Regions from separate parts of the Cobetia sp. MMG027 genome, predicted to be linked through region 2. Evidence: predicted binding sites of a transcription regulator. Region 2 holds the regulator's gene; each other region holds the start of a gene.
The links. Region 2 encodes FNR, which switches genes on or off when oxygen is low (the NO sensors DNR and NnrR bind a similar motif). Its sites were predicted from a motif close to TTGATNTANATCAA; they were not measured.

Region 1: the regulator FNR is predicted to act here: its motif matches at 2,699-2,712, upstream of PJK54_RS00815 (OmpW/AlkL family protein).
Region 3: the regulator FNR is predicted to act here: its motif matches at 2,781-2,794, upstream of adhP (alcohol dehydrogenase AdhP).

Annotation. Positions count from the first base shown of each region.
Region 1 covers NZ_JAQJIO010000001.1:188,883-196,904, forward strand. The annotation lists gene PJK54_RS00805 (aminotransferase-like domain-containing protein) at 1-672, opposite strand, end outside; gene PJK54_RS00810 (DMT family transporter) at 833-1,795, shown strand; gene PJK54_RS00815 (OmpW/AlkL family protein) at 1,877-2,581, opposite strand; gene PJK54_RS00820 (OmpW/AlkL family protein) at 2,860-3,453, opposite strand; gene PJK54_RS00825 (lipopolysaccharide kinase InaA family protein) at 3,818-4,681, opposite strand; gene PJK54_RS00830 (cytochrome ubiquinol oxidase subunit I) at 5,236-6,837, shown strand; gene cydB (cytochrome d ubiquinol oxidase subunit II) at 6,844-7,977, shown strand.
Region 2 covers NZ_JAQJIO010000003.1:83,249-91,270, forward strand. The annotation lists gene PJK54_RS04435 (pseudouridine synthase) at 1-437, opposite strand, end outside; gene PJK54_RS04440 (HvfC/BufC N-terminal domain-containing protein) at 676-1,569, opposite strand; gene bufB (MNIO family bufferin maturase) at 1,566-2,516, opposite strand; gene bufA2 (BufA2 family periplasmic bufferin-type metallophore) at 2,675-2,947, opposite strand; gene PJK54_RS04455 (fatty acid cis/trans isomerase) at 3,255-5,753, shown strand; gene fnr (fumarate/nitrate reduction transcriptional regulator Fnr) at 5,851-6,600, opposite strand; gene PJK54_RS04465 (hypothetical protein) at 6,957-7,235, opposite strand; gene PJK54_RS04470 (cbb3-type cytochrome c oxidase subunit II) at 7,232-7,891, opposite strand; gene PJK54_RS04475 (cbb3-type cytochrome c oxidase subunit I) at 7,888-8,022, opposite strand, start outside.
Region 3 covers NZ_JAQJIO010000003.1:327,622-335,643, reverse strand. The annotation lists gene PJK54_RS05465 (DOPA 4,5-dioxygenase family protein) at 1-165, shown strand, start outside; gene PJK54_RS05460 (CreA family protein) at 239-730, shown strand; gene PJK54_RS05455 (pyridoxamine 5'-phosphate oxidase family protein) at 907-1,398, shown strand; gene adhP (alcohol dehydrogenase AdhP) at 1,596-2,624, opposite strand; gene exaC (acetaldehyde dehydrogenase ExaC) at 2,895-4,415, opposite strand; gene PJK54_RS05440 (response regulator) at 4,855-5,646, shown strand; gene PJK54_RS05435 (Nramp family divalent metal transporter) at 5,697-7,013, opposite strand; gene PJK54_RS05430 (hybrid sensor histidine kinase/response regulator) at 7,188-8,022, opposite strand, start outside.

The sequences.
Region 1 (8,022 bases), on a different contig from region 2:
AAGCACACCGAAATAGCCGGGGGCCTCGATGCCGATGCGGCAGCGTCCCCGGCTTGCGCGCCATTGTCGGAGAATCAGCGACATGCCTTGCTGAGCCCCCTGACACAGCAACAGGGTGTCACCGTGACAGTGATGGCCATGGTGGCTGAGGTGAGAGGCAATGGCCTCGCGCAGGGCGGGGGAGCCCGGGGGCAGCGCGTAGGCGCTGGGGGATTCGGCGTGATGCTTGAGCTTCTGGCGCACCAGCCGATAGAGGCGCCGCACGGCGGGCGCATCCAGCTCGGGATGCGCCGCGCCCAGCGGAGCCAGCGCCGGGTCGCTGGCATGTGCCATGGCCTGCCAGGCCGGGTCATCGATGGCCAGTGACGGAGTGGCAAGAGGGGTGCAGCGTGACGGGGCGGCATCGTGATCGCGGCTGGCGGAAGAGGGAGGCGCCGCTGCGGCCGCGACCTGAAATCCCCGGCGCGGGACAGCCACGAGGAAGCCGGCGGATTCCAGCTCGCCATAGGCGCGGATCACGCTGTTGAGTCCCAGCCCTGACAGGGCCGCCTGGCGGCGCAATGAGGGCAGCCGTAGTCCGGGGACGAGTTGCCCCGTCGCCATCTCGGCTTTCAAGCGCGTCGCCAGTTGTTGGTAGCGCGGCGCTGATGGGAGGTCTTGAGTGCCACTCATGCGGACTGTATCCCCTGAAAAAGCCATTCTCTGTATCTTGTATCCCCTGATGCCTTCGCGGCAAGCTCATGTCACATCACGCCGGCGATGCCTGACGCGCTCGGTGTGAGCGCTCCTCGGGACAGTGAGGTCCCGTCTCTCGTGCTCTGGAGTCAATCTGATGTGGATGCCGCTGACCTTCGTCTTCCTGTTCGCCACCGGGTTCATCGCCGCACGTTTCGGAACCCTGGATGCTGAGCCTTTCACGCTGCTGCTGGTGCGTAGCCTGCTGGTACTGCCGGTGCTGGGGCTGATCCTGTGGATACGCCGCAAGCCGCGCCAATGGGGGCAGCGCCATGACAAGCTGGCTCAGATGGGCATCGGCATGCTGTTGCACGGCGCCTATCTGGGTGGCGTGTTCGCGGCGGTCAAGGCCGGGCTGCCTGCGGGGCTGACGGCCTTGCTGGTCAGCCTGCACCCTCTGGTGACGGCTGCGCTGTCACTGCCGCTGTTCGGTATCCGTCTGGGCGCCAGGCAGTGGCTGGGGCTGGGGTGTGGCGCGATTGGCGTCAGTCTGGTGCTGGGGGCGGGCGTGCTTCAGGGGGCAGGCGCCGCAAGCGCTACGCTCGAGTGGCCGATGATCGGCCTGCTGTGGTGTCTGGTGGCGCTCATCGGCGTGTCCAGCTCGACGCTGTGGCAGAAGCGTGTCGGTGGTCGGATGGGGCTGGTGGAGGGGCTGGTATTCCAGTATCTGGGAGCGGGCTGTGTCTTCCTCATCGCAGCCAGCAGCGTAGGTAGCTTCGCCTTCGACCCGACGCCTCGTCTGCTGCTGACCCTCGCCTGGCTGGTGATCGCCATCTCGGTGGGTGCCATCTGGTTGCTGATGCTGATGCTCGAACGTGGCGAGGCCCACCAGGTCGCACGTACCTTCTTCCTGGTGCCACCGTGTGCCGCGCTGATGGCCTGGTGGCTGTTCGATGAGCAGTGGACCGCCTTGATGGTGGTGGGAGCGGCGCTGGTCGTGCTGGGACTGGTGCTGGATCGCCCCCGTCCGGGCAAGGTAGCCAGGGCGCCGGCTGACGACACGTCGCCGTCAGCGCCCGAGACGTCGGCACCGAGCAGCGGGCAGGCCCCCTCGCGCTGATTCGCCCTGAAAGCACAACGCCCCGCCGGCCCGTGATGGGCTGGCGGGGCGTTGTCGTCTGTGGCCAGTCAGATGCGCGACTCAGAAGCGATAGCTGATACCGGCCATGGTCACGATCGGGTCGATCTCGACCTTGTCGTTGACGCTGCCCGCCACGGTGACATCGGAATCGATATCCAGATACCAGGCAGCGACGTTGGCCGCCCAATGCTCATTGATGACCAGGTCGACACCGATCTGTGCGGCCGCGCCCCAGCTGTCATCCATCTCGAGCTTGGTGCCGTCATCGAGGGTTTCATCGGAGAAGTGGGTGTAATTGACGCCTGCACCGATGTACGGCTGGATGCGGGAGTCGCGTCCACCGAGGGGGTAGTACTGCAGTGTCAGGGTCGGTGGCAGATGATCGACGGAGCCGGCCTTCTGGCCATTCAGCGAGATGTCATGCTCGAAATTCTGCGCGGCCAGCAGCTCGATCCCCAGGGTATCGGTGAAGCGATACCCCAGAGTGAAGGCGAAGGCGCTGTCATCATCGACGTCCACGTCGGCACCGATGGCATCGATGCGACCGTTGTCGCTCTTAGGCGAGACCTTGGCGACACCCGCACGCGTCCAGAACTGGCCGGCACCATAATCGAGGTTCTCGAGGCCTGAGTCAGTCGACGAGAACGGCGCAGCGACAGCCGACGTGGCAGTCAGCGTGAGTGCGGCCGTGATCGCCGCCATGCGCAGCGGGCGTGAAGAGGACCGGCAGAAGGAGAAGGGCAAGAAGGACTGTGCGGCTGACATGTTCGCTCCCGAAGTGACAGGGGGTGAGAAAGGAGATGTCAGTCTAGGAGCTCATGTCGACGAAAAATTGATCCATGACAAGGGTTTGCCGTCATGTCCGACAAGGGTCCGTCACACTTGATTCAAATCAAGTTCCGTCTGTCTCGCCGACTGTCCGCGCATGCAAGAACGCCGCAGGCCCTGAGGCCTGCGGCGTTCTTGTGCGTCGTCAATGAGGCAAGGGGATCACCCCTGATGCGTCATGGCTCGGCGCGGCTCGTCAGTGCGTGTTTCAGCACTTAGAAGCGGTAGGTGACACCGGCACCGACGGTGACCGGGTCCAGCTCGGTGTCGTTCACGTCCTGGCCGTTGATCTTGGTGTCGGCCTTGACGTCAGCGTAACGAGCGAAGCCATTGACGGCCCAGGATTCGTTGATGTTGAGGTCAACACCCAGCTCGGCAGCAGCGCCGTAGCTGTCGTCGATGTCCATGCTCTGGCCACCGGCAGACTCACCGGAGAAGTGGGTGTAGTTCAGGCCGACGCCAGCGTAAGGCTGAACGCGAGCTTCGGTACCGCCCAGCGGGTAGTACTGCAGCATCAGGTTGATCGGCATCTGATCGAAGCCACCGTCGCTGTTTTTCCAGTCGGTGCTGAATGCTTCAGTGGACTGCAGAGCAACTGCCAGGTTGTCGTGGAACATGTAGCCCACGGAGCCGGCGAAACCGGATTCATCCTTGGCGATCAGACCATTGCCGTTGTTGCTCTTGCCGTCGACCTTGGCAACGCCGCCGCGCAGGAAGATGTCGCCCTTGCCGTAGGCCAGTGCAGATTGTGCACCCATTGCCATGGTGCCGGCGATGACGGTAGCAGTCAGGATCTTGATGGTTTTCATGTGATGTTCTCCTTGAAGCTTGTGGCCTCGGGGGCTTCCTGTCGGCGGTGCCTGGCGAACTCGGGGGATGTACCGAGTGTGGCAAGGCTGCCTTGTTCAGGGGACGAGATGAACTATAAAAAACACTGTTCTTTTTGGCAAGCATTTTTTTAGAACAATGTTTGAAAACATATTTGACGTCTTGTTAGCGGATGTTACCGATTATTTCAGAAAAGGTGCATGTCTCGAGGGTGAGACTGGAGGTGGCGCAGGACAGCGACAGGGCTGTTCATTTTCACGACAGATTCATGAGACGTTGGTCGTAGGCGGCTCGTGAGGTGAGCGCATGCTACGCAATGCGCGATGCGCCCACCAGTGTGGGAATTCAGCGACGCTTGCGCTGGGCACGTGCTTCAAGCTCGTTGAGCCATCGACTGACCTCGTCACTCTGCGCGGGACAGTCGAGGTAGACGGCCAGAAACTCTCGCCACTCCGCTGCCTGCCAGGCCTTGAGGCGGCGCCACAACACGTAGAGGTCGCGCTGGCACTCGTGACGGCGCAGCACGAAGCGTCGGGTCTTCTCCAGGTCGATGATGACGGCATCCATCTGTTCCTGCATGGCGCTGGTACCGTCGGCGGCGGGCTGTGGGCGGCTGAGGAACAGATGCTTGGGGAACAGGCAGCCGTGCATCATGCCGGCCTGATGAATCTGTCGCACGAGACGTGCGCTGGCAGTGATGACTTGCGTGCGTCGGGTATCGTCCAGCGCCGGCCAGCGTGCATGCCAGTGGTCCAGATCATCGCGGCCGTCGAGATCGAAGGTGATCAGGATGGCGCGCCACTCCTTGCTGGTGCGGCGCTCGCCATACCAGCCGGCATCCACCGAAGGAATGCCCAGCGCGTGATAGTGGCGGATGGCACGCCACTCGCGCGAGAAGGTCGGCTCGCCCAGTGGGCGTGACAGGCTGCGGCCCAGATGGTTGGTCTGGCGCTTGAGGTAGAGGCGATGTGTCTGGCCCTGCTCGTCCTCGAGAGTGAGCAGCGAGACCGTCGAGATGCCTCCGCGCTCACGGTTAGGGGCATCAACGTCCTGGGCGGCCACGTGCCACAGGGCCTCGAACCGGTTCAGGCCGTGGTAATCCAGCAGATTCCCCAGGGCGGGGTCACAGTAGTCGGCATGGCCACGGGGCGCCGTGGCACGTGGGCCCCGAGAGGCGCTGGACAGGGAGTGGCGGGAAAAGGAGGTCATGGCAAGTTCACGAGCGAAAGAGGGGAGGTGGGTCACGGGCAATCCCTGCCGCAGGACCCAGCGATGGATCGCCCTATGATAGTTAGCCTGCTGGTGAAGTGATAGTCGCTGATCGGCAACTCCTGTGTCTGCGCATTCAACACGCGTCGCAGGATTGTCCGAGCCGTGCATGGCTGCTGTCGTGCAGGCCCGTGCTCTGTGGCGTGTGGTGGAAGGTCGCAGGTGTCGCGCAGGTGCGCAGGAAGAGCGTTGAGAGGCCGCTGGCGGTCCACTGCGCGCCAGCCCAGCAATGATGCGGGCCATGGACGTTTCCGCTGTCAGCTCATGGGCTTGCGATCCCCGCAGGCGGCGCTTGCCGGAGTGCGGCTGCGACAACCTGTCATCTGGAGCCTGTCGCGAGAGGGCAGAGAATGTCCGACCAAGGTCTTGGTACCACGGTGCCATTGCCTGTGCGCTTGCCGGCGGGAGTCGGGGGGAGACTGCCCCCGACGTCGGTGGCAAGCGCATGCAGAGACGGCAGTCTGGCCGTTCGTCTTATCGCAAAGGGGTTAGACATGATCTCCGATACCGTAGTGGAGCTGTCGCGGTTCCAGTTTGGCATGACCGCGCTCTATCACTTCCTGTTCGTCCCGTTGACCATCGGCATGGCCTTCCTGCTGGCCATCATGGAATCCCTGTATGTGATGACCGGCAAGCAGGTCTACCAGGACATGACCAAGTTCTGGGGCAAGCTGTTCGGCATCAACTTCGCGCTCGGTGTCGCCACCGGCCTGACGATGGAGTTCCAGTTCGGCACCAACTGGGCCTATTACTCGCATTACGTCGGCGACATCTTCGGTGCGCCGCTGGCCATCGAGGGCCTGGTGGCCTTCTTCCTCGAATCCACCTTCGTCGGGCTGTTCTTCTTCGGCTGGGACCGCCTGAGCAAGCGTCAGCACCTGATGGTGACCTGGCTTGTCGCCTTCGGCTCCAACTTCTCGGCGCTGTGGATCCTGATCGCCAATGGCTGGATGCAGAATCCGGTCGGGGCGGCCTTCAACTTCGAGACCATGCGCATGGAGCTGACCAGCTTCGCGGATGTCATCTTCAATCCGGTCGCCCAGGCCAAGTTCGTGCATACCGTGTCGGCAGGCTACGTGACCGGCGCCATGTTCGTGCTCGGCATCAGCGCCTTCTACCTGCTCAAGGGGCGGGATCTGGGCTTTGCCAAGCGCAGCTTCGCCATCGCCGCGGCCTTCGGACTGTTCTCGGTGGCCTCGGTCATCGTGCTGGGCGATGAGTCCGGCTACGAAGTCGGGGATGTCCAGAAGGCCAAGATGGCCGCCATCGAGGCGATGTGGGAGACCGAGCCGGCGCCGGCGTCCTTCACGCTGATCGGTCTGCCCAACGAGGAGACCCAGCACACCGATTACGGCATCCACATTCCCTATGTGATGGGGCTGATCGGTACGCGCTCGCTGGATACCGAGATTCCGGGCATCAAGGAGCTGACCGAGGAGCACCGCGGACGCATCGTCAATGGCATGCAGGCCTATGATCTGCTTCAGCAGCTGCGGGAGGGTCAGGACGATATCGCGACCCGCAAGGCCTTCGATGCCGTCAAGCAAGATCTCGGTTACGGCATGCTGCTCAAGCGCTATGTCGAGACGCCCTCCGATGCCACGCCGGAGATGATCGACAAGGCCGCGGCCGACTCGATCCCCCCGGTGGCACCGATGTTCTTCTCGTTCCGGATCATGGTCGCCTGTGGCATGGCGATGCTCGCGATCTTCATCGTCGCGGTATGGATGAGTGCCAAGCATCGCTTCGATGTGCGCCCCTTCCTGTGGATCTGCCTGCTGTCGATCCCGCTGCCGTTCATCGCGGTGGAGACCGGCTGGTTCGTGGCCGAATTCGGGCGTCAGCCCTGGGCGGTCGGAGAGATTCTGCCGACCTTCATGGCGGCCTCGAGCCTGGATGAGTCGGATCTATGGTGGTCCATCGGCGGTTTCCTGGCCTTCTACAGCCTGTTCTTCGTGATCGAGATGTGGCTGATGTTCCACTTCGCGCGCAAGGGACCCTCTTCCCTGCATACCGGCCGCTATCACTTCGAGCGCGGCGCCCTGCGAGACGACGAGGGCATGTCGCTCAATCCTTCGCTGTCATTCAAGGAGTAATGGATCATGTGGGATTACGAGATCCTCAAGCTGTTCTGGTGGGTGGCGGTGGGTCTGCTGCTGATCGGCTTCGTCATCACCGATGGCATGGACATGGGCGCGGCGATGCTGATGCCGCTGGTCAGTCGCAGTGACAGCGAACGGCGCGTGGTGATCAACACGCTGGCGCCGCACTGGGATGGCAATCAGGTATGGCTGGTCACCGCCATCGGTGCCGTCTTCGCGGTGTGGCCGGTGGTCTATGGCGCGGCGTTCTCCAGCTTCTATTTCGCGATGCTGACCATCCTGTTCTCGCTGTTCTTCCGTCCGCTGGGCTTTGACTATCGCTCCAAGCTCGAGAGCCCCCAATGGCGGGGCTGGTGGGACCGCGGCATCGTCGCCGGCAGCCTGATTCCCACTGCCTTCTTCGGCCTCATCTTCGGCAACCTGCTGCAGGGCGTGCCGCTGGAAGTCGATCAGTACATGCGTGCCAGCTACGACGGCAGCTATCTCGGGCTGTTCAATCCCTTCGCGTTGCTGTGTGCGGCGCTGTCCGTCGTGATGGTGATGCTGCATGGCGGTACCTGGCTGGTGGCGCGTGCCGATGACGCCGTGGCGGCGCGCAGTGCGCGTCTGGTGCAGCCGCTGGGACTGCTTTCGCTCGGGCTGTTTGGCCTGGGCGGACTGTGGGTGTGGTTGTCCGGCATGGGCTACAGCATCGATCAGATGGGCGATACCGGCACGGCGCTAAAGCTGCTGGACAAGCAGGTCGGCCCCGGCAGCTGGATGGATGTCTACGCGCGTGAGCCGCTGACGTTGCTCGCGCCCTTGAGCGCCGTGGCGGGTATCGTCACCGCGATGTGGCTATCGGCCAGACGTCAGGGCGGGGCAGCCTTCACGGCCAGTTCCGTCGGGGTCGGCGGTGTGGTCGCCACCGCAGGCATCAGCATGTTCCCGTTCATCGTGCCGTCCTCGCGCATGGGCGAAGCCAGCCTGACGCTGTGGGATTCGGTCTCCAGCGAACTGACACTGTCCATCGTCACCGTGGCGGGGCTGGTGATGGTGCCGACCATCATCCTCTACACCACCTGGTGCTACGTGAAGATGTGGCGGCGCGTCACGGTGAGTCACGTCGAGCAGGACGGACACAGTCTGTACTGAGGCAGGCAGCCGACGCTGCAACCGCTTTTCCCGTACGCTTCATAA
Region 2 (8,022 bases):
CGTGACTGGGGGTAGCGGTCGATCGCGACGGGCAGCTCGACCTGCGCCAGTCGGCGGATGTCGGTGATGGCTTCCTGCTCCGGCATCTGGGCCTTGGGCAGGCGACCCTCTTCCTTGCGCAGGCCGTAGTCCAGGCGCTCCTGTTCGGGAGCGACGCCACGCACCACGGCCAGATAGCGTTTGCTGACCTGCTGTTCCTCGAAGGCGGCGCTCAGCTTGCGGGCGGCTTCCGGTGAGAGGCCGAAGACCATCAGACCGGAGGTCGGGCGATCGAGACGATGCACCGGGAAGACGTGCATGCCGATCTGGTCACGCAGGCGCTGCAGCAGAAATTCCGTCTCATGCTTGTCGATGGGGCTGCGATGCACCAGCAGGCCAGAAGGCTTCTGCACCACCACCAGCACGTCATCCTGAAACAGGATGTCGAGTGGCAAGATGGGCTCGGCCTCGTGAGCCGGGTCAGCATCGAGGGGCGCCGACACGAGTGGTCGAGACGTCACTGACGCGTCGCAGGGCAGGCCATCGGGAGAAGAGGGCAGATCATGGGAAGAAGGGGGCATGGGCATCACGGCAGCAGGAAGACGAAAGCCGATCACCAAGGGGGTGATCGGCGTGTATTGTCCGGCTTTCCTGGCTGGCTGTCATGTCCGGTCTGTTGCAGGAGGGGGCGCCGCCTCAGGCAATACGGTCTGAGGTATGGCGGCTGGCTCGTCCGGTGTCTTCGGGACGTATCAGCATGCCGGCCGGTATCCATTGCACCAGCAGGTTGATGGCGGCGCCCGGCGCTGCCTCGGCGCCGACTTCGGGGGCCAGCAACTCTCCCAGTGAGGCGAAGCTCAGGCCGTCATCACCGGCAGAGAGAATGGCGTTGAGCACCAGCGCTTCCAATGGCTCGAGAGAGCGATAGTGCACCTCGGGTGCGCCCTCGGTGGGCTGACGCCAGACGATCCATGGCGTGGGGATGTCGCTCTCGACCGGCGCACGTGGCGGCTCGTCATTGTCGATGGATTTCCAGATGGCCGGCGTATCGAAATGAAAGGCGAAGTGATGCAGTGACGGATGGGCTGCCAGTCTCAGCGTCGGCCAGTCTTGCGGGGCGAGCCCTTGCAGGGTCTCGACGCTGAGCGGCGCGATCTCCTCGGCATCCAGTGCCAGCCCCAGTGCCCATTCGAAGGCCGCCATCTCGGTGACCAGCGAACGCCGGGGTTCGCGCGCGGCCACGAAGGCCGGAAAGTGCTGGCCTGCCCAGCGGATCGAGTAGTGGCTCGGCGGATGGGCATTGAGGTACTCGCGACACAGCAAGCCGAAGGCATCATCGCCAATCAAGGTGTGCACGGCCTCGAAATCACCGCCGAAGACATCGAACAGGCGCAGGCGGTAAGCCGTGGCATAGATGCCAAGGCGCTCCTCGGCACTGGCCAGCTCATCACTGATGACAGCCTGTGCCGCGATGCTGCGGGTGTCGGGTGACGGCGCGGCCAGATAGGCGGCGGTGGCGTCCTGAAGCTGGGTCAAGGCGCGGCGATCGAACTGTGATGCTGTCGTCGCTGTGGTCGATGCATGCGTCATGCGTGCAGCCCCCCATTCATTGCCGCCGCGACAGTCCGGGTCGGTTGATCGTCGGCCAGCGGGCGACCACTGCGGCGACGCAGCTCGGCATATTCTTCCATCAGCTCCGACCATGGCGGGAAGTTGTCATCGCGCTCGATCATGGTGGCAACATCGCCGAAGCGCTCGCGTGCGGCGTCATGCAGCGACCACACGGCATCCGGGACGGGTTGGTCGTGGGTGTCGATGCACAGCTCACCGCCAGACACGTCCTGCCTGATGTGCCCGGCGAGATGGTGCTGCCAGACACGCTCCGCCGGCATGGCATCCAGATAGGCCAGCGGATCGAAGTCATGATTGTGGCTGGAGACGATGACGTTGTTCAGGTCGAGCAGGATCAGGCAATCGGCACGGCGGCTGACCTCGGCCAGAAACTCCCATTCGCTCATCTCGTCGGGCTGCCAGGTCAGGTAGCTGGAGACGTTTTCCAGCAATAGCTGGCGCCCGAGCGCGTTCTGGACCTGGTCGATGCGCTCGGCCAGGTGCGTGATGGTGGCCTCGGTATAGGGCAGAGGCAGCAGGTCATGGAATTGATGCGCGCCGGTGCGGGTCCAGCACAGGTGATCGGAGACCCACATCGGTTCGATGCGCTCACACAGTGCGCGCAGCTCGCGCAGATAGCGGGTGTCGATGGGATTGCTGCCACCGATGGATAGCGAGACGCCATGCAGGGCGATGGGGTAGTGCTCGCGGACTCGCTCAAGGAAGTGTAGCGGCTTGCCGCCGGCACTGACGCCGTCGGAGTCGATGAATCCGGGGCCCATGTAGTTCTCGCTGATGGCCTCGAACCAATCGATATCCGGCAGCGTCGTCAGAATCTCGTGGTAGTACTCAGGACGTAGCCCAAGCCCTTGACCGGCACCCGAGGTGGCAGTGGCAGGCTGGTGACTCCGGGAAGCTGTCGTCATGAGTGACTCCTTTTCCATGGCATGGCATGGCAGGCAGTGCCTGCATTGGCAGTGTAGACCTGATGCAACAACGGGAGGACGGCATGCTGTCCTCCCGTTGCGTCCAGGGACTCCTGGCGACACCGTTACCTGGGTGACGGTGCCCTCATCTCGAGTGCTCAGCTCTTGCCGGAGATGACTTCGCCGCCAGCGCCGACACAGGATTCGGCACTTGCGGTGTAAGACCAGCCCTGACCCTTGCAGGCATTGTGGCCCTTGCAGGCGCTGGTGGCGGTGGCGCACTCGGAGGTGCCCTTGCAGGAGTTGATGCCGGAGCACTTCACGGCGTTGTCAGCCGCCTGCACGGACATGGAGGTCAGGGCGGCGGTGGAGAACAGTGCAGCGGCAGCAGCGGCAAAGGTGGCGGCAGTCACGGTCTTCTTCATGGTCATGATGGTTTCCTTTCGGGCGAGCCCGTTTTTTCTGGTTGTTGAGCAAGGTTCGATGCAGATATCCACCCGGCCAGTCAGGTCTCGTTGCCGGGTCATTGAGTCTTACGTCGCCGGCGTGAAGGTGGATGCACCGCGGCTCGAGAATTTGACCGGGAGCGCGAAAACCCTCTGAAAGACGCTATTCTGCTCGTGGCATACTGTGTGCCTGTCATGTCTTCTGTGCTCTGTCGAAGCAGTGTGCAGCGGGCCCCGCCTGCCTCATGGCCGATCCGTCCATCGGTCTCGTACTCTGCTTATGGAGCCTTGCATGCTGAACTCCCTTCGACGCCTGTGGCATACCCCGCGCTGGCGCTGGAGCATCCTCGTCATCCTGTTGCTGGGAGGATGTAGCGCCGTCACCGTGCATCAGCTGGATGCGCGTTTCGGGACGCCCGAGCCACGCGATCGCGTCGTGTCCGGCGATAGTCTGGCGGGGAGGCATTGGGAAGATGAGGTCAAGCCGATCCTCGAGACGCGTTGCGTGGTCTGCCATGGCTGCTATGACGCCCCGTGCCAGCTCAAGATGTCCTCGGCGGCCGGGATCGACCGCGGTATCAATCCCGCCCCTGTCTATGACGGCACCCGCTTGCTGGCGGCCAATCTGACGCGACTGTTCGAGGATGCCGACAGCACCGCTGAATGGCGTGACATGAACTTCTCGCCGGTGCTCAACGAGCGCAACGACTCGGCGCTCGCCAATCTGGAAGGCAGTGTGCTGTTCCGCTCGCTGAGCCAGAAGCGCAAGCAACCCCTGCCGGTGACGGAGGAAGGCCTGCTGCCGGAAGACCGCTTCGATCTGTCGCTCAATCGCAGTCAGGTGTGCGCGCCCATCGAGCGCTATGATGCCTTCGCGGAAGATCACCCGGACTGGGGCATGCCGTATGCGCTGCCGCAGATCAGTGATGAGGAGCACCGTACGCTGGTCAACTGGTTGGCGCAGGGCTCCCCGATGACCAAGGTGCGCCCGGTGTCTGAGGCCCTGGTGCCACGGATTCAGCAGGTGGAAGCCTTCCTCAATGGTGACAGCCTCAAGCAGCGGCTGATGAGTCGCTACATCTACGAGCATCTCTTTCTGACCCACCTGTATTTCCCGGAAGCGAAGGGGGCCAATGGCCGGCCGATCTTCTTCTCGCTGGTGCGCTCCAGTACGCCGCCCGGCGAGCCCATCCAGCGTATCTCCTCGCGCCGCCCCTATGACGCTCCCTACGCCGCCTATCCCGGAGATGGTCGTGACGTCATGCCGCATGACGAGGCCGGGCGTCCTCGCGTCTATTACCGTCTATGGCAGGAGCGCTCGACGATCCTGGCCAAGAATCATCTGCCCTATTCGCTGAGTGACGCGCGCCTGGAGCGCTGGCAGTCGCTGTTCCTCGCGCCGGACTATACGGTGGATGACCTGCCTGGCTATGACCTCAAGACGGCGTCCAACCCCTTCCTGACGTTCGAGGCGATCCCTGCCGAGTCACGTTACCGCTTCATGCTGGATGAATCGCAGAACACCATCATGGGCTTCATCAAGGGGCCGGTCTGTCGTGGCCAGGTGGCCGTGGACGTCATCAATGACCACTTCTGGGTCAGTTTCACCGATCCATCACTGTTCAGCCTGCCGCAGGTCGAGCGCACCCTGGCACGGGAGGGCGAGAATCTCAGCCTGCCTGCCGAGCAGAGCAGCAATGCATTGCCCATCTCCTCGTGGATCAAGTTCGAGCGCAAGCAGCAGGCCTATCTGCAGGCCAAGCAAAAGCTGATGATGCAGGCCTACGAGGACGGCAATCTGCGTCTGGACATGCAGCTGTTGTGGGACGGCAGCGGCTGGCAAGGTGGCGAGGGTGGCGATCACAACCCCAATGCCGCCCTGACGGTCTATCGTCACTTCGACAATGCCGCCGTGATGAAAGGGCTGGTCGGCAATGTGCCCAAGACGGCCTGGGTGATCGATTACCCGATGCTTGAGCGCATCCATTACCTGCTGGTGGCCGGCTTCGATGTCTATGGCAACCTCGGCCACCAGCTGACCACGCGCCTGTACATGGACTTCCTGCGCATGGAAGGCGAGAACAACCTGCTGGCGCTTCTGCCTGCCGGCGAGCGTCAGGCAGTGCATGACAGCTGGTATCAGGATGTGGATTCTGGGCTGGAAAAGCTGCTGTTCAAGAAGCCGCCCCAGTTTGATGCCCCGAGCGATATCGTCTGGACACCGGGAGAGCTTTCCTCACCGGAGAAGGCGCGCATTGGGTTGATGCGCCGCCTGCGCGAGCGCCTGGCGCCGGAACTTGTCCACGAGCGTAGCCTGGAGACGCTGGAGGATGATGCCGTGCGCCGCGAATTGAAGGCCTTGAGCGAGGTGAGTGGTCTGGCGGCCAGCCTGCTGCCGGAAGTCACCATCATTGCGCTGGAACGGAAGGGAAGCGAGCACCCACAGTTGTTCAGCGTGCTGCGCAACTCGGCTCATGCCAACATCACCAGTCTGTTCGACGAGGAAGCCAATCGGCGTCCTGAGCGCGATACGCTGGATGTGCTGCGCGGCGTGGCCGGGGATTATCCGAATGCCTTCTGGCATCTGACACCCGAGTCGCTGCAGGGATTGGCACGGCGGGTCGCCGTGCTCAAGGATGAGGCGGACTATCGACAGCTGATGGCCGATATCGGAGTGCGGCGCACCGATCCACGCTTCTGGCAGTTCTCGGACAGCGTGCTGCGTGCCAATTATGCGGATCGTCCCGTCGAGGCCGGGTTGCTGGATTACAATCGTCTGCAGAATCGCTGAGCGTCTCCGAGCCGCCTGGCGCTGTCTGGAAAACACGAAGGCCCGCCACATGAGGATGTGGCGGGCCTTCGTGGTGAGAGAGATGGCAACACGGGGGTCAGCGACCGCCCTGACACTCTCCTTCTGCCAGCTCGATCAGGCCATCCAGGTGCAGGATATGGACCTCGCGGGCCTGGATATCCACCAGCCCCTGAGCCTGGAAACGCGTCAGGATACGGCTGATGGTTTCCACGGCCAGTCCCAGGTAATTGCCGATGTCGGCGCGGGACATGGAAAGACGGAAACTGTATGGCGAATAGCCGCGGCGACGGAAGCGCTGAGAGAGGTTGACCAGGAAGCTGGCCAGGCGCTCATCTGCCGTCTTGCGCGACAGCAGCATCATCATCCGACGATCCTCATGCAGCTCCTTGCTCAGGCTCTTGAACAGCTGGGTGCGCAGTTCCGGCAGTTGGGCGGAAAGCGCATCGAGGCGATCGAAGGGAATCTCGCACACGGTCGTGGTCTCGAGTGCCACGGCGCTGCCGGGGTAGGCATTGCTGTCGATGGCATCCAGTCCAGCCAGCTCGCTGGGCAGGAAGAAACCGGTGAGCTGCTCCGTGCCACTGTTCTCGGTGTTGATCTGTTTCAGGCTGCCCGAGCGCACCGTGAAGACGCAGTCGAAGGGCTCGCCCTGGGTGAAGAGAACCTCGCCCTTTCTGAGCGGCGCGCGGCGCCGAATGATGGAGTCGAACTGGTCGATGGCTTCCATGTTCAGTGCCAGCGGCAGACACAGTGAGCTGAGCGAGCAGGTCTGACAGCGTGCTTCATGCGCACGCAATCGATGGGATGCCGTTGTCTGGGCCGTCATGGTGACTCTCCTGGGGCATTACGCCGAAACTCGTGGGGGGCGGGTTTCGGGTGGGGGTGTCCGGGTGCGACACCTGGTACAGGGCGATTCCATGGTCCTGTACGGAGAGGCAGCATCCTCATGGACTGAGTCGCTGCTGCCTGTCGGTGCTGTCCGTCAATGATACCTGTCAGGCGCACTTCCCAGAACGGGTTCCCGTCCTGTGGGGCGGGATGTGAAGTGCTCCGTGAATCGCGCGCATTATATTAGATAATTCTGATTGTGTCGTGATGTCCTGCATGACTCTAGACGCAGAACCTCCCGAAGGGGCAGGTTGCGACGCCCTGCCTCATCCGACTCGGGAGAGCCAGGTGACATCATCCACTCAAGGACATGACGATCTGCCCCATGCTGACCAGCAGCGTGAGCAGAAACAGCAGACTCCAGACCAGCGGCAGCGGCCTGTCCGGCTGAGGGGTGCCGTCAATGCGGTGTTCGTCGCCTGGCCCATCTCCCTGCAGGTCATCATCGGGTGAGGTGCTGCGAGAGCGAAGCCCGACAAGCAACAGCGTGCAGAAGGCCAGGCTGCCCAGCGTGAGCATGCTGATCCATGCCTGCCAGAACAGTGGCAGATCGACGTTTGCCAGCAGGTTCATGGTGCAGCTCCTGTCGTCAGTGTCAGTGTGACGAGTGTCTCCCCTGTCGGGTCGGGTGCTGTCGCGGATGAGTGCCGAGGGGGATCCGTCTGTTGAAGATAGGCCAGCAGAGCGGTCGCCTCGGCCTTGCCGCGTACCCGGGCGGGCGCCGCGAGGATCTCGTCGTCTCGGTAGGGTACGCCAAGCGTCTGCAGGGCCTGCATGCGCTCGGCGACACCCTCGCCGCTCAGGGCGTGCTCGAACAGCCAGGGGTAGGCCGGCATGCTGGAATCCGCCACCTTGTGGCGCGGCGAGTACAGGTGCAGGCGTTGCCAGGCCTCATCATGTTCCGCCGGGAGGCGGCTCAGGTCAGGGCCATGACGAGCGTTGCCCCACAGGGCCGGTCGCTCCATGAGGTGGCGGGAGGCGGCGTCCCGGCTTGCATGGCGTGCCTGGTCTCCCGGCAGATCCCGCACCATTCGGGTATGGCATTGCTGGCAGCCTTCCCGCAGGTAAAGGCGCTGGCCCTCCAGCGCCAGCGCATCCAGCGGTGTCACTTCTTGCCTTGCCTCCTGAAACCCCAGAGGCAGCAACTGGGCCAGCGCGCCGACACTTGCCGCCATCACGCAGAGCGCGGCCATCAGGCCCGGATGCCGTTCGAGCAGTACGTGTCTCATGCCGGTGTCCTCCCCCGAGCGTGTGAATCCCCGATGTGGTGATGAGCGCGCTGGGTAGAGGGGCGCGTGATGGGACGGCGGGAGGCGCGCAGGAGATACGCTGCCATCAGCAGCAGGCCGAGTGCCCAGCA
Region 3 (8,022 bases), 240 kb from region 2:
CCCGAAGACTTCGGGCGCATCATCCCGTGGCTGGCGCTCAATCGCGGCACGCTGGACATCTTCGTGCACGCCGGCACCGGTGATGATCTCTTTGATCACACCCAGGGCGTGATGTGGCTGGGCAGCTCCCACCTGCTGAATCTGCACGTCTTCGGCGATGAGTGAGGCCCGGACGTCGCCCGACACGCTATCATCGCCTTGCCGCTTTCGCCTTACCCACTGACTCAAGGATGACCCCATGACTCGACTGCGCCGCCTATCCCCTCGTGCCGCCCTGCTGGGCGTGATCGCCTCTGGCCTGCTGCTGGTCGGCTGTGACGACAATGAGGTCGGGGATGTCTCGCTGGGCCTGTTCACCACCAAGGACATCAAGATCGAGAGCCTGATCGACCCCAAGGTGCCGGGCGTGACCTGTCACCTGAGCAACATCGAGGCGAATCTCGATTTCTCCGACCCCTCCGACATGAGCATCGCCTGCCGCCAGACCGGCCCGATCACCCCGGCGATGCTCGCCGACATCGACACCTCCAAGAGTGGCGAGGAGGTCTATCGCAAGTCCAAGAGCGTGCTGCTCAAGAGCCTCAAGATCCGCCGTATTCTGGACCGTGACTCCCAGAGCCTGCTCTACATCGCCTACAGCACCAAGGAAACCAGCGGCAGCTTCAAGCATGCGCTGAGCAGCGTGCCGCTGTGGGGCAGCGAGGCCTGGCAGGCACCGGCAGCGCAGTGAGCCGCCCGGGCGCCTGAATCAAGCCCCGATTGATCAAGCGCTGATTCATCAAGTGCTGACTCATCAAGCGAAAGCTTCACCATCATCCCTTGAAGTTGTGGGGTGTCGCTCCAAGGTCTTGTTCAACGGCTAGCCAGCCGGATTTTCATTCGCATGAGGCAAAGGAGTGACACACGATGTCGAGCCCGGAGCACAAGCAGAAGATCTGGAAGCTGATCAAGGATGTGAAGGTCGGCATGTTGGTGACGCAGGGTGACGGCATGCCACATGCCCGCCCGATGCATCTGGTGCAGGATGACTACGACGGCACCCTGTGGTTCTTCACGCGAGCCAGTGCCGAGAAGGTGTTTGAAGCAAAGAAGGACAGCGAGGTCTGCCTGAGCTTTTCCGATCAGGATGATGGCGTCTATGTGTCGCTGAGCGGTCATGCCAATCTGCACCGCGATCAGGGCCTGATCGACAAGTTCTGGAATCCGTTCGTGGCCGCCTGGTTCCCGGAAGGCAAGGATGACCCCGATGTCACTCTGCTGGAGGTCAAGGTGCAATCCGGTGAGCACTGGAAGGCCAAGGAGAGCAAGGCGTATCAACTCTATGAGATTGCGCGCGCCAACCTCGACAAGGACCACACCCCGGACATGGGTGAGAACGAGAAATTCGGCACGGTATGAGCAGAAGCCCGAGCTCGTCATGGAGAGCTCTTTGAAGTGACCGCGTGAGAGTTGACGCACACGGCCATGCCAGACACGACAACGCCAGCCCGAGGGCTGGCGTTGTCGTGTCTGGTCTCCTGCCGCCTGCCGAGTCCTGCCGATTCCTGCAGACCTGTCGTCGGTGGAGAGGATTCAAGTTCAGGACACTGAACGCCTCAAGACTTCATGTCGAGCACGATGCGCCCTTCGATCTTGCCGTCGATCATGCGCCCGAAGATGTCATTGATGTCCTCGAGCCTGCCGGTCTGCACGGTGGCCGCGACCTTGCCTTCCGCGGCGAAGTCCAGCGCCTCCTGCAGGTCCTGACGCGTGCCGACGATGGAGCCACGCACCGTGATGCCGTTGAGCACCGTGGAGAAGATCGGCAGCGGGAAGTCACCCGGCGGCAGGCCGTTGAGCACCAGGGTACCGCCACGGCGCAGCATGTTCTGGGCCTGATCGAAGGCCTTGGGCGACACCGCCGTCACCAGTGCGCCGTGCGCGCCGCCGATCTCGCGCTTGATGACGGCTGCCGGATCTTCCTTCATGGCATTCACGGTCACGGTGGCCCCCAGACGGCGGGCCAGCTCCAGCTTGGCATCATCGACATCCACCGCCGCCACGTTCAGGCCCATGGCGCGGGCGTACTGCACCGCCATGTGACCCAGGCCGCCGATCCCCGAGATCACCACCCACTGACCGGGACGAGTGTCGGTCATCTTGAGCCCCTTGTAGACCGTGACCCCGGCACACAGCACCGGCGCGATCTCCACGAAGCCCACGCTGTCCGGCAGACGCCCCACGTAGCCGGCATCCGCCAGCGTGTACTGGGCAAAGCCGCCATTCACCGAATAGCCGGTGTTCTGCTGGCTCTCGCACAGCGTCTCCCAACCGCCCAGACAATGCTCGCAATGGCCACAGGCCGAGTAGAGCCAGGGCACCCCGACCCGGTCGCCTTCCTTGACGTGGGTCACACCCTCGCCCACCGCCGCGATGGTCCCCACTCCCTCATGTCCCGGGATGAACGGTGGGTTGGGCTTCACCGGCCAGTCGCCATGCGCGGCGTGCAGGTCGGTGTGACAGACCCCGGAGGCGGCGACCTCGACCAGAATCTCGCCACGCCCCGGTCGCGGTACCGCGACTTCCTCGATCACCAGCGGTGCACCGAATTCACGTACCACGGCGGCTTTCATGCTGTTATCCATGATGGACTCCTCATTCATTGTCGAAAGACGAACCTTGGAAAGGCGAGCCAGAGATCAGGCGGAGAGTGCGATCCCGTCCGGTCGTGAGCGAGGGCTAGTGTTCGCGCACGCCCCGGACCTGCCTCTTCATTGAAACCAGACGCGGTGCTCCCTGCCCTGCGCCAGATCAAGCAAGTCGGATCTGGCGCGGGCATCGAGAGGAATTCCTCGAGGAGGCATCGCGGGAGGTGGATTCAGCGCCACTAGCCTCGGTGGCGCTGACGGTCAGGCCTAGAAGAAGCCGAGTGGATTGATGTCGTAGCTGACCAGCAGGTTCTTGGTCTGCTGGTAGTGTTCCAGTGCCATCTTGTGGGTCTCGCGACCGACACCGGATTTCTTGTAGCCACCGAAGGCGGCATGGGCGGGATACTGGTGGTAGCAGTTGGTCCACACGCGACCGGCCTGGATACCGCGGCCCATGCGGAAGGCGACATTCATGTCGCGACTCCAGACACCGGCGCCGAGACCGAATTCGGTGTCATTGGCGATGGCCAGCGCCTCGGCCTCGTCGCGGAAGGTGGTGACGGCGACCACCGGCCCGAAGATCTCCTCCTGGAAGACACGCATCGCGTTGTGGCCCTTCAGCAGGGTCGGCTGGATGTAATAGCCGTTGGCCAGCTCGTTCTCCAGCTGCTCGCTGCTGCCGCCGGTGAGCACCTCGGCCCCCTCCTCACGGGCGATATCCATATAGGACATGATCTTGTCGAACTGCTCGCGGGAGGCCTGTGCGCCAACCTGCACGTCGGTATCCAGCGGATTGCCGCGCTTGATGGTCTTCACGCGCTCCATCACACGGGCCATGAAGTCGTCGTAGATGCTTTCCTGGATCAGGGCGCGTGACGGGCAGGTGCACACCTCGCCCTGATTGAAGAACGCCAGCACCAGCCCTTCGGCGGCCTTGTCGATGAACTCGGGCTCGGCATTCATGATGTCAGCGAAGTAGATGTTGGGGGACTTGCCGCCCAGCTCCACCGTGGAGGGAATGATGGTCTCCGCGGCGCACTTGAGGATGTGCGAGCCCACGGGGGTGGAGCCGGTGAAGGCGATCTTGGCGATGCGCTTGCTGGTCGCCAGTGCCTGTCCCGCCTCGGCGCCATAGCCGTTGACGATGTTGAGCACCCCTGCCGGCAGCAGGTCATTGATCAGCTCCGCCAGCACCAGGATCGAGGCCGGGGTCTGTTCCGCCGGCTTGAGCACCACGCAGTTGCCCGCCGCCAGCGCCGGGCCGAGCTTCCAGGCCGCCATCAGGATCGGGAAGTTCCACGGGATGATCTGCCCCACCACCCCCAGCGGCTCGTGGAAGTGATAGGAGACGGTATTGGCATCGATGTCCGCCGCGGTGCCCTCCTGGGAGCGCAGGCAACCGGCGAAGTAGCGGAAATGATCCGCTACCAGCGGGATATCAGCGTTCAGCGTCTCGCGCACCGCCTTGCCGTTGTCCCAGGTCTCGGCGACCGCCAGCATCTCGAGATTCTGCTCGATGCGATCCGCGATCCTGAGCAGGATGTTGGAACGCTCCTGCACAGAGGTCTTGCCCCAGGCGGGGGCTGCCTTGTGGGCGGCGTCCAGCGCGAGATCGATGTCTTCCGCACTCGAGCGCGGGATACGGCAGAACACCTCACCCGTCACCGGACTGACATTGTCGAAATATTCCCCCTTCACCGGCTCGACGAAACGCCCGCCGATGTAATTGCCGTAGGTGTCCTTGAACGTGACCAGCGCGTCGGCGCTGCCCGGGGAGGCGTAGATCATGGCGAACTCCTGTGGGTCGGATTCACGAGTGGCGCTCGTGATCGACGACCTGTTGTTGTAAGTCATGTGGACAGGAGATGGCACTCCTGTCCCTCGCCTGACCGTCAACGACTGGATCAATGACTGCATCAAGAACTGCTTGATCAGGCGACCCTCACAGTCTTGTTCACTTGTGGCATTCGCGACATGCGCCCATGGGCGGAAACTGTCTCATCCCTTGGGAGGAGAAAAGGGAGAAACCCGGCAGGCAAGAAAGATGGGACAGGAAGACAGGTGGGGACAGGAAAGACGGGCCATACCGCGAAGGCCGCAAGGCACGACACCACGCCATGACGTTATGCTCAGGGTAGCTATTGTCAGCAAGGTCATGATCAGGAAAGCCATGGCCTGGAACGTCATGACCAGAACATCGCCCGCCAACGACCGGCCAGGAGCCTTCATGTACCGTCTGCTGATCGCGGATGACCATCCGCTGTTCCGTGATGCCATCAGTCGTACCCTGAATCTGGCCGTCGCTGACGGCTCTACGCCAGAATACGAGCTGCTGCAGGCCGCCAGCCTCGAGGAAGCGCTCAGCGTGATCGCTCATCATGCTGACAGCCTCGACCTGCTGCTGCTGGATCTCGACCTGCCCGACAGCCACGGCCTGGAAGGCCTGGCGCGCCTGCGCGAGGAGGCAGACTGGCTGCCGGTGGCGATTCTCTCCGCCCACGAGGCGCGCGAGACGGTACTCGAGGCATTGGCGCTCGGTGCGGTGGGGTATCTGTCCAAGTCGAGTTCGGCGCAGACCCTGCGCGATGCCCTCGCACGCATGCTGGCCGGGGAGGTCTACGTGCCTGCCCAGTTGATGCGCGCTGCGCCGCGTCCAGCGCCGCTCTCAGCATCATCGGCACCAGCATCATCGGTACCAGTGCCACCGCCAGCGCCCCAACTGGCGCCGAGCCTCAGCGATGCTGAATTCGCGCGGCGCTGGCAGACCCTCACCACCAAGCAGCGCGGCGTGCTGGAGCGCATGGTGCAGGGCGAGTCCAACAAGATGATCGCCTGGCAGCTGGGCGTGGCGGAGACCACCGTCAAGTCGCATGTCTCCGCCATCCTGCACAAGCTGGGGGTCGCCAGCCGGGTGCAGGCGATCCTGCTGGCCAGCCACGCCCTGCCTGCCGTGTCAGGCCCGAGTGAGACCTCTGCCGCCCCACGACGCGAAACGCCCCGGTCCAACGCTCACGAATGAGGCGCGAACCGGGGCGTTGCCCATCAGGTGTCGGGACAGAGTGACTCGCCCTACATCAGCTCCCCGACCAGCACATAGCCATTGAGCAGGATGATGACCGCTGCCACCAGCATGCCGATGGCCGTCACCCAGTGACGATTGACCAGGTCTCCCATCAGGCGGCGATTGGCGGTGAACATCAACAGTGGCACCAGCGCGAAGGGAATCCCGAAGCTGAGTACCACCTGGCTTGCGACCAGCACCTGCTGCTCCGGCAGCCCCATCAGGATGATGGCGATGGCCGGTGCCATGGTGATCACGCGGCGCAGCCACAGCGGAATGCGGAAGTTGACGAAGCCCTGCATCACCACCTGCCCGGACAGGGTGCCGACGATGGACGAGGACAGCCCCGCCAGCAGCAGCGTGAAGCCGAAGATCAGACTGGCGGCATTCTGGCCCATCAGCGGCGACAGCAGCTTGTAGCTCTCGGTGATGGAAGCCACGCCGGTCTCGCCATTGCCATGGAAGACCTTGGCGGCCAGCACCAGCATCGCCATGTTGATCAGCCCCGCCAGCGCCATGCCAATGATCACATCGAGACGGTAGTAACCCATCACGCGACGACGCTGACCGCTGTCACGCACCCGGATGCGGTTCTGGGACAGCGCGGAATGCAGGTAGATGACGTGGGGCATCACGGTGGCGCCCAGGATACCGGCCGCCAGGAAGATGGCATGGCTATCCGGGAAACCTGGTGTCAGCAGGCCGTAGATGATCGGCTCCACCGGCGGACGACTGAGGATGATCTCGAGCAGGAATCCCGCTGATACCGCCAGGATCATCGCCCCGATGATCATCTCCATCATGCGGAAGCCGTAGCGCTGCATCACCAGCACCGCGTAGGTGATGGCACCGGTCAACAGCGCCCCTTCCAGCATGCTGAGCCCGAAGAGCAGATTGAAGGCCAGCGCCGCGCCGAGAAACTCGGCCAGATCGGTGGCGATGGCCACGATCTCCGCCTGCACCCAGAAGGCCCAGACCACCGGGCGCGGGAAGCGTTCACGGATGACCTCGGCCAGATTCTTGCCGGTGGCCAGCCCCAGCCGGGCGGACAGGGTCTGGATCAACATCGCCATCAGGTTGGCCCACAGCACCACCCACAGCAGGGTATAGCCATAGCGGGAGCCCGCCTCGATGTTGGTCGCGAAGTTGCCGGGGTCGATGTAGGCGACGGCGGCGATCATCGCCGGGCCGAGAAACGGCAGCGCGCGACGCAGGCGTCCCGCAAGGGACAGAGGGGATGCAGTGCGCACACCGCCGGCAGCAGAGGCTTCACCTTCACTGCCCAGCGACATGCTGGCGGCATGACGTACGGATTTATCGGACATGATATTCAGCATGGGGGGGAAACCTGCCAGATCAATGGCCCGCGAACAGAGAAAGGGGATGCGGGATGTCATGACACGAGCATACATGCTAAATACGATTAGTTCTCATTAAAATTCAGCGCGGTAGCTGATAGTCTCCTTCAATCCCTCCTGCCTCTTCCTCCCCCGCGAAGGCTAACGACAATGGAGCAACAGCTGGCGCAGGCGCAGCGGCTTGACCGGCTTGAGGAGGAACCCGAAGCCGAGCGCGCGTGCCCTGGCCTTCAGCGGCGCCGAATGGTCCGCGCTGATCACCACCACCGGCAGGTTTGGCCAACGCTTGCGCAGGCGTTGTGCCTGCGCCAGACCATCGGGCTGCCCGTCACCCAGCTGATGATCGACGATCAACACCTCCGGCGGCGCGGCCAGCGCCTGCCGCAACAGCACCTCGGCGGTATCGGCGCAGTGGACACTCGCGCCCCAGCCCTCGAGCAATGACTGCATGCCGGCACATACCTCCCGATCATCCTCGACCACCCACATAACGGTATCGAGCAGCGGCTGCGCGAGCGGTGACGCGCAAGGCTGACCGGGAGAAGGCGCGTCAGCCGACGGGCCCATCACATTGGCAGGCTGTCGAATCGGCACGCGCACCGCGAAGGCAGCGCCGCGCCCCGGCGTGCTGGCCAACGACAGGGGGTGCTCCAGCAGGCCGGTGATGCGCTTGACGATCGCCAGCCCCAGCCCGAGGCCGCGCTGCTCATTGTCCTGGCGCGGTGCGAGACGCCGGAATTCCTGGAAGACCACCTCACGCTGATGCTCGGCGATGCCGGGGCCGTTGTCGGCCACCGTGATCTCCAGCCAGTCACCACGCCGGCGACACCCCAGCAGCACGCGTCCGCGCGTCGAGCCATCCGGGACATGGCGCAGCGCATTGCTCAGGAAATTGCGTATCACGCGCGCCAGTAGCTGCAGGTCCGACTCGACGCTCAGGTGACTGGCCACGTAGTGCAACTCCAGCCCACGGGCA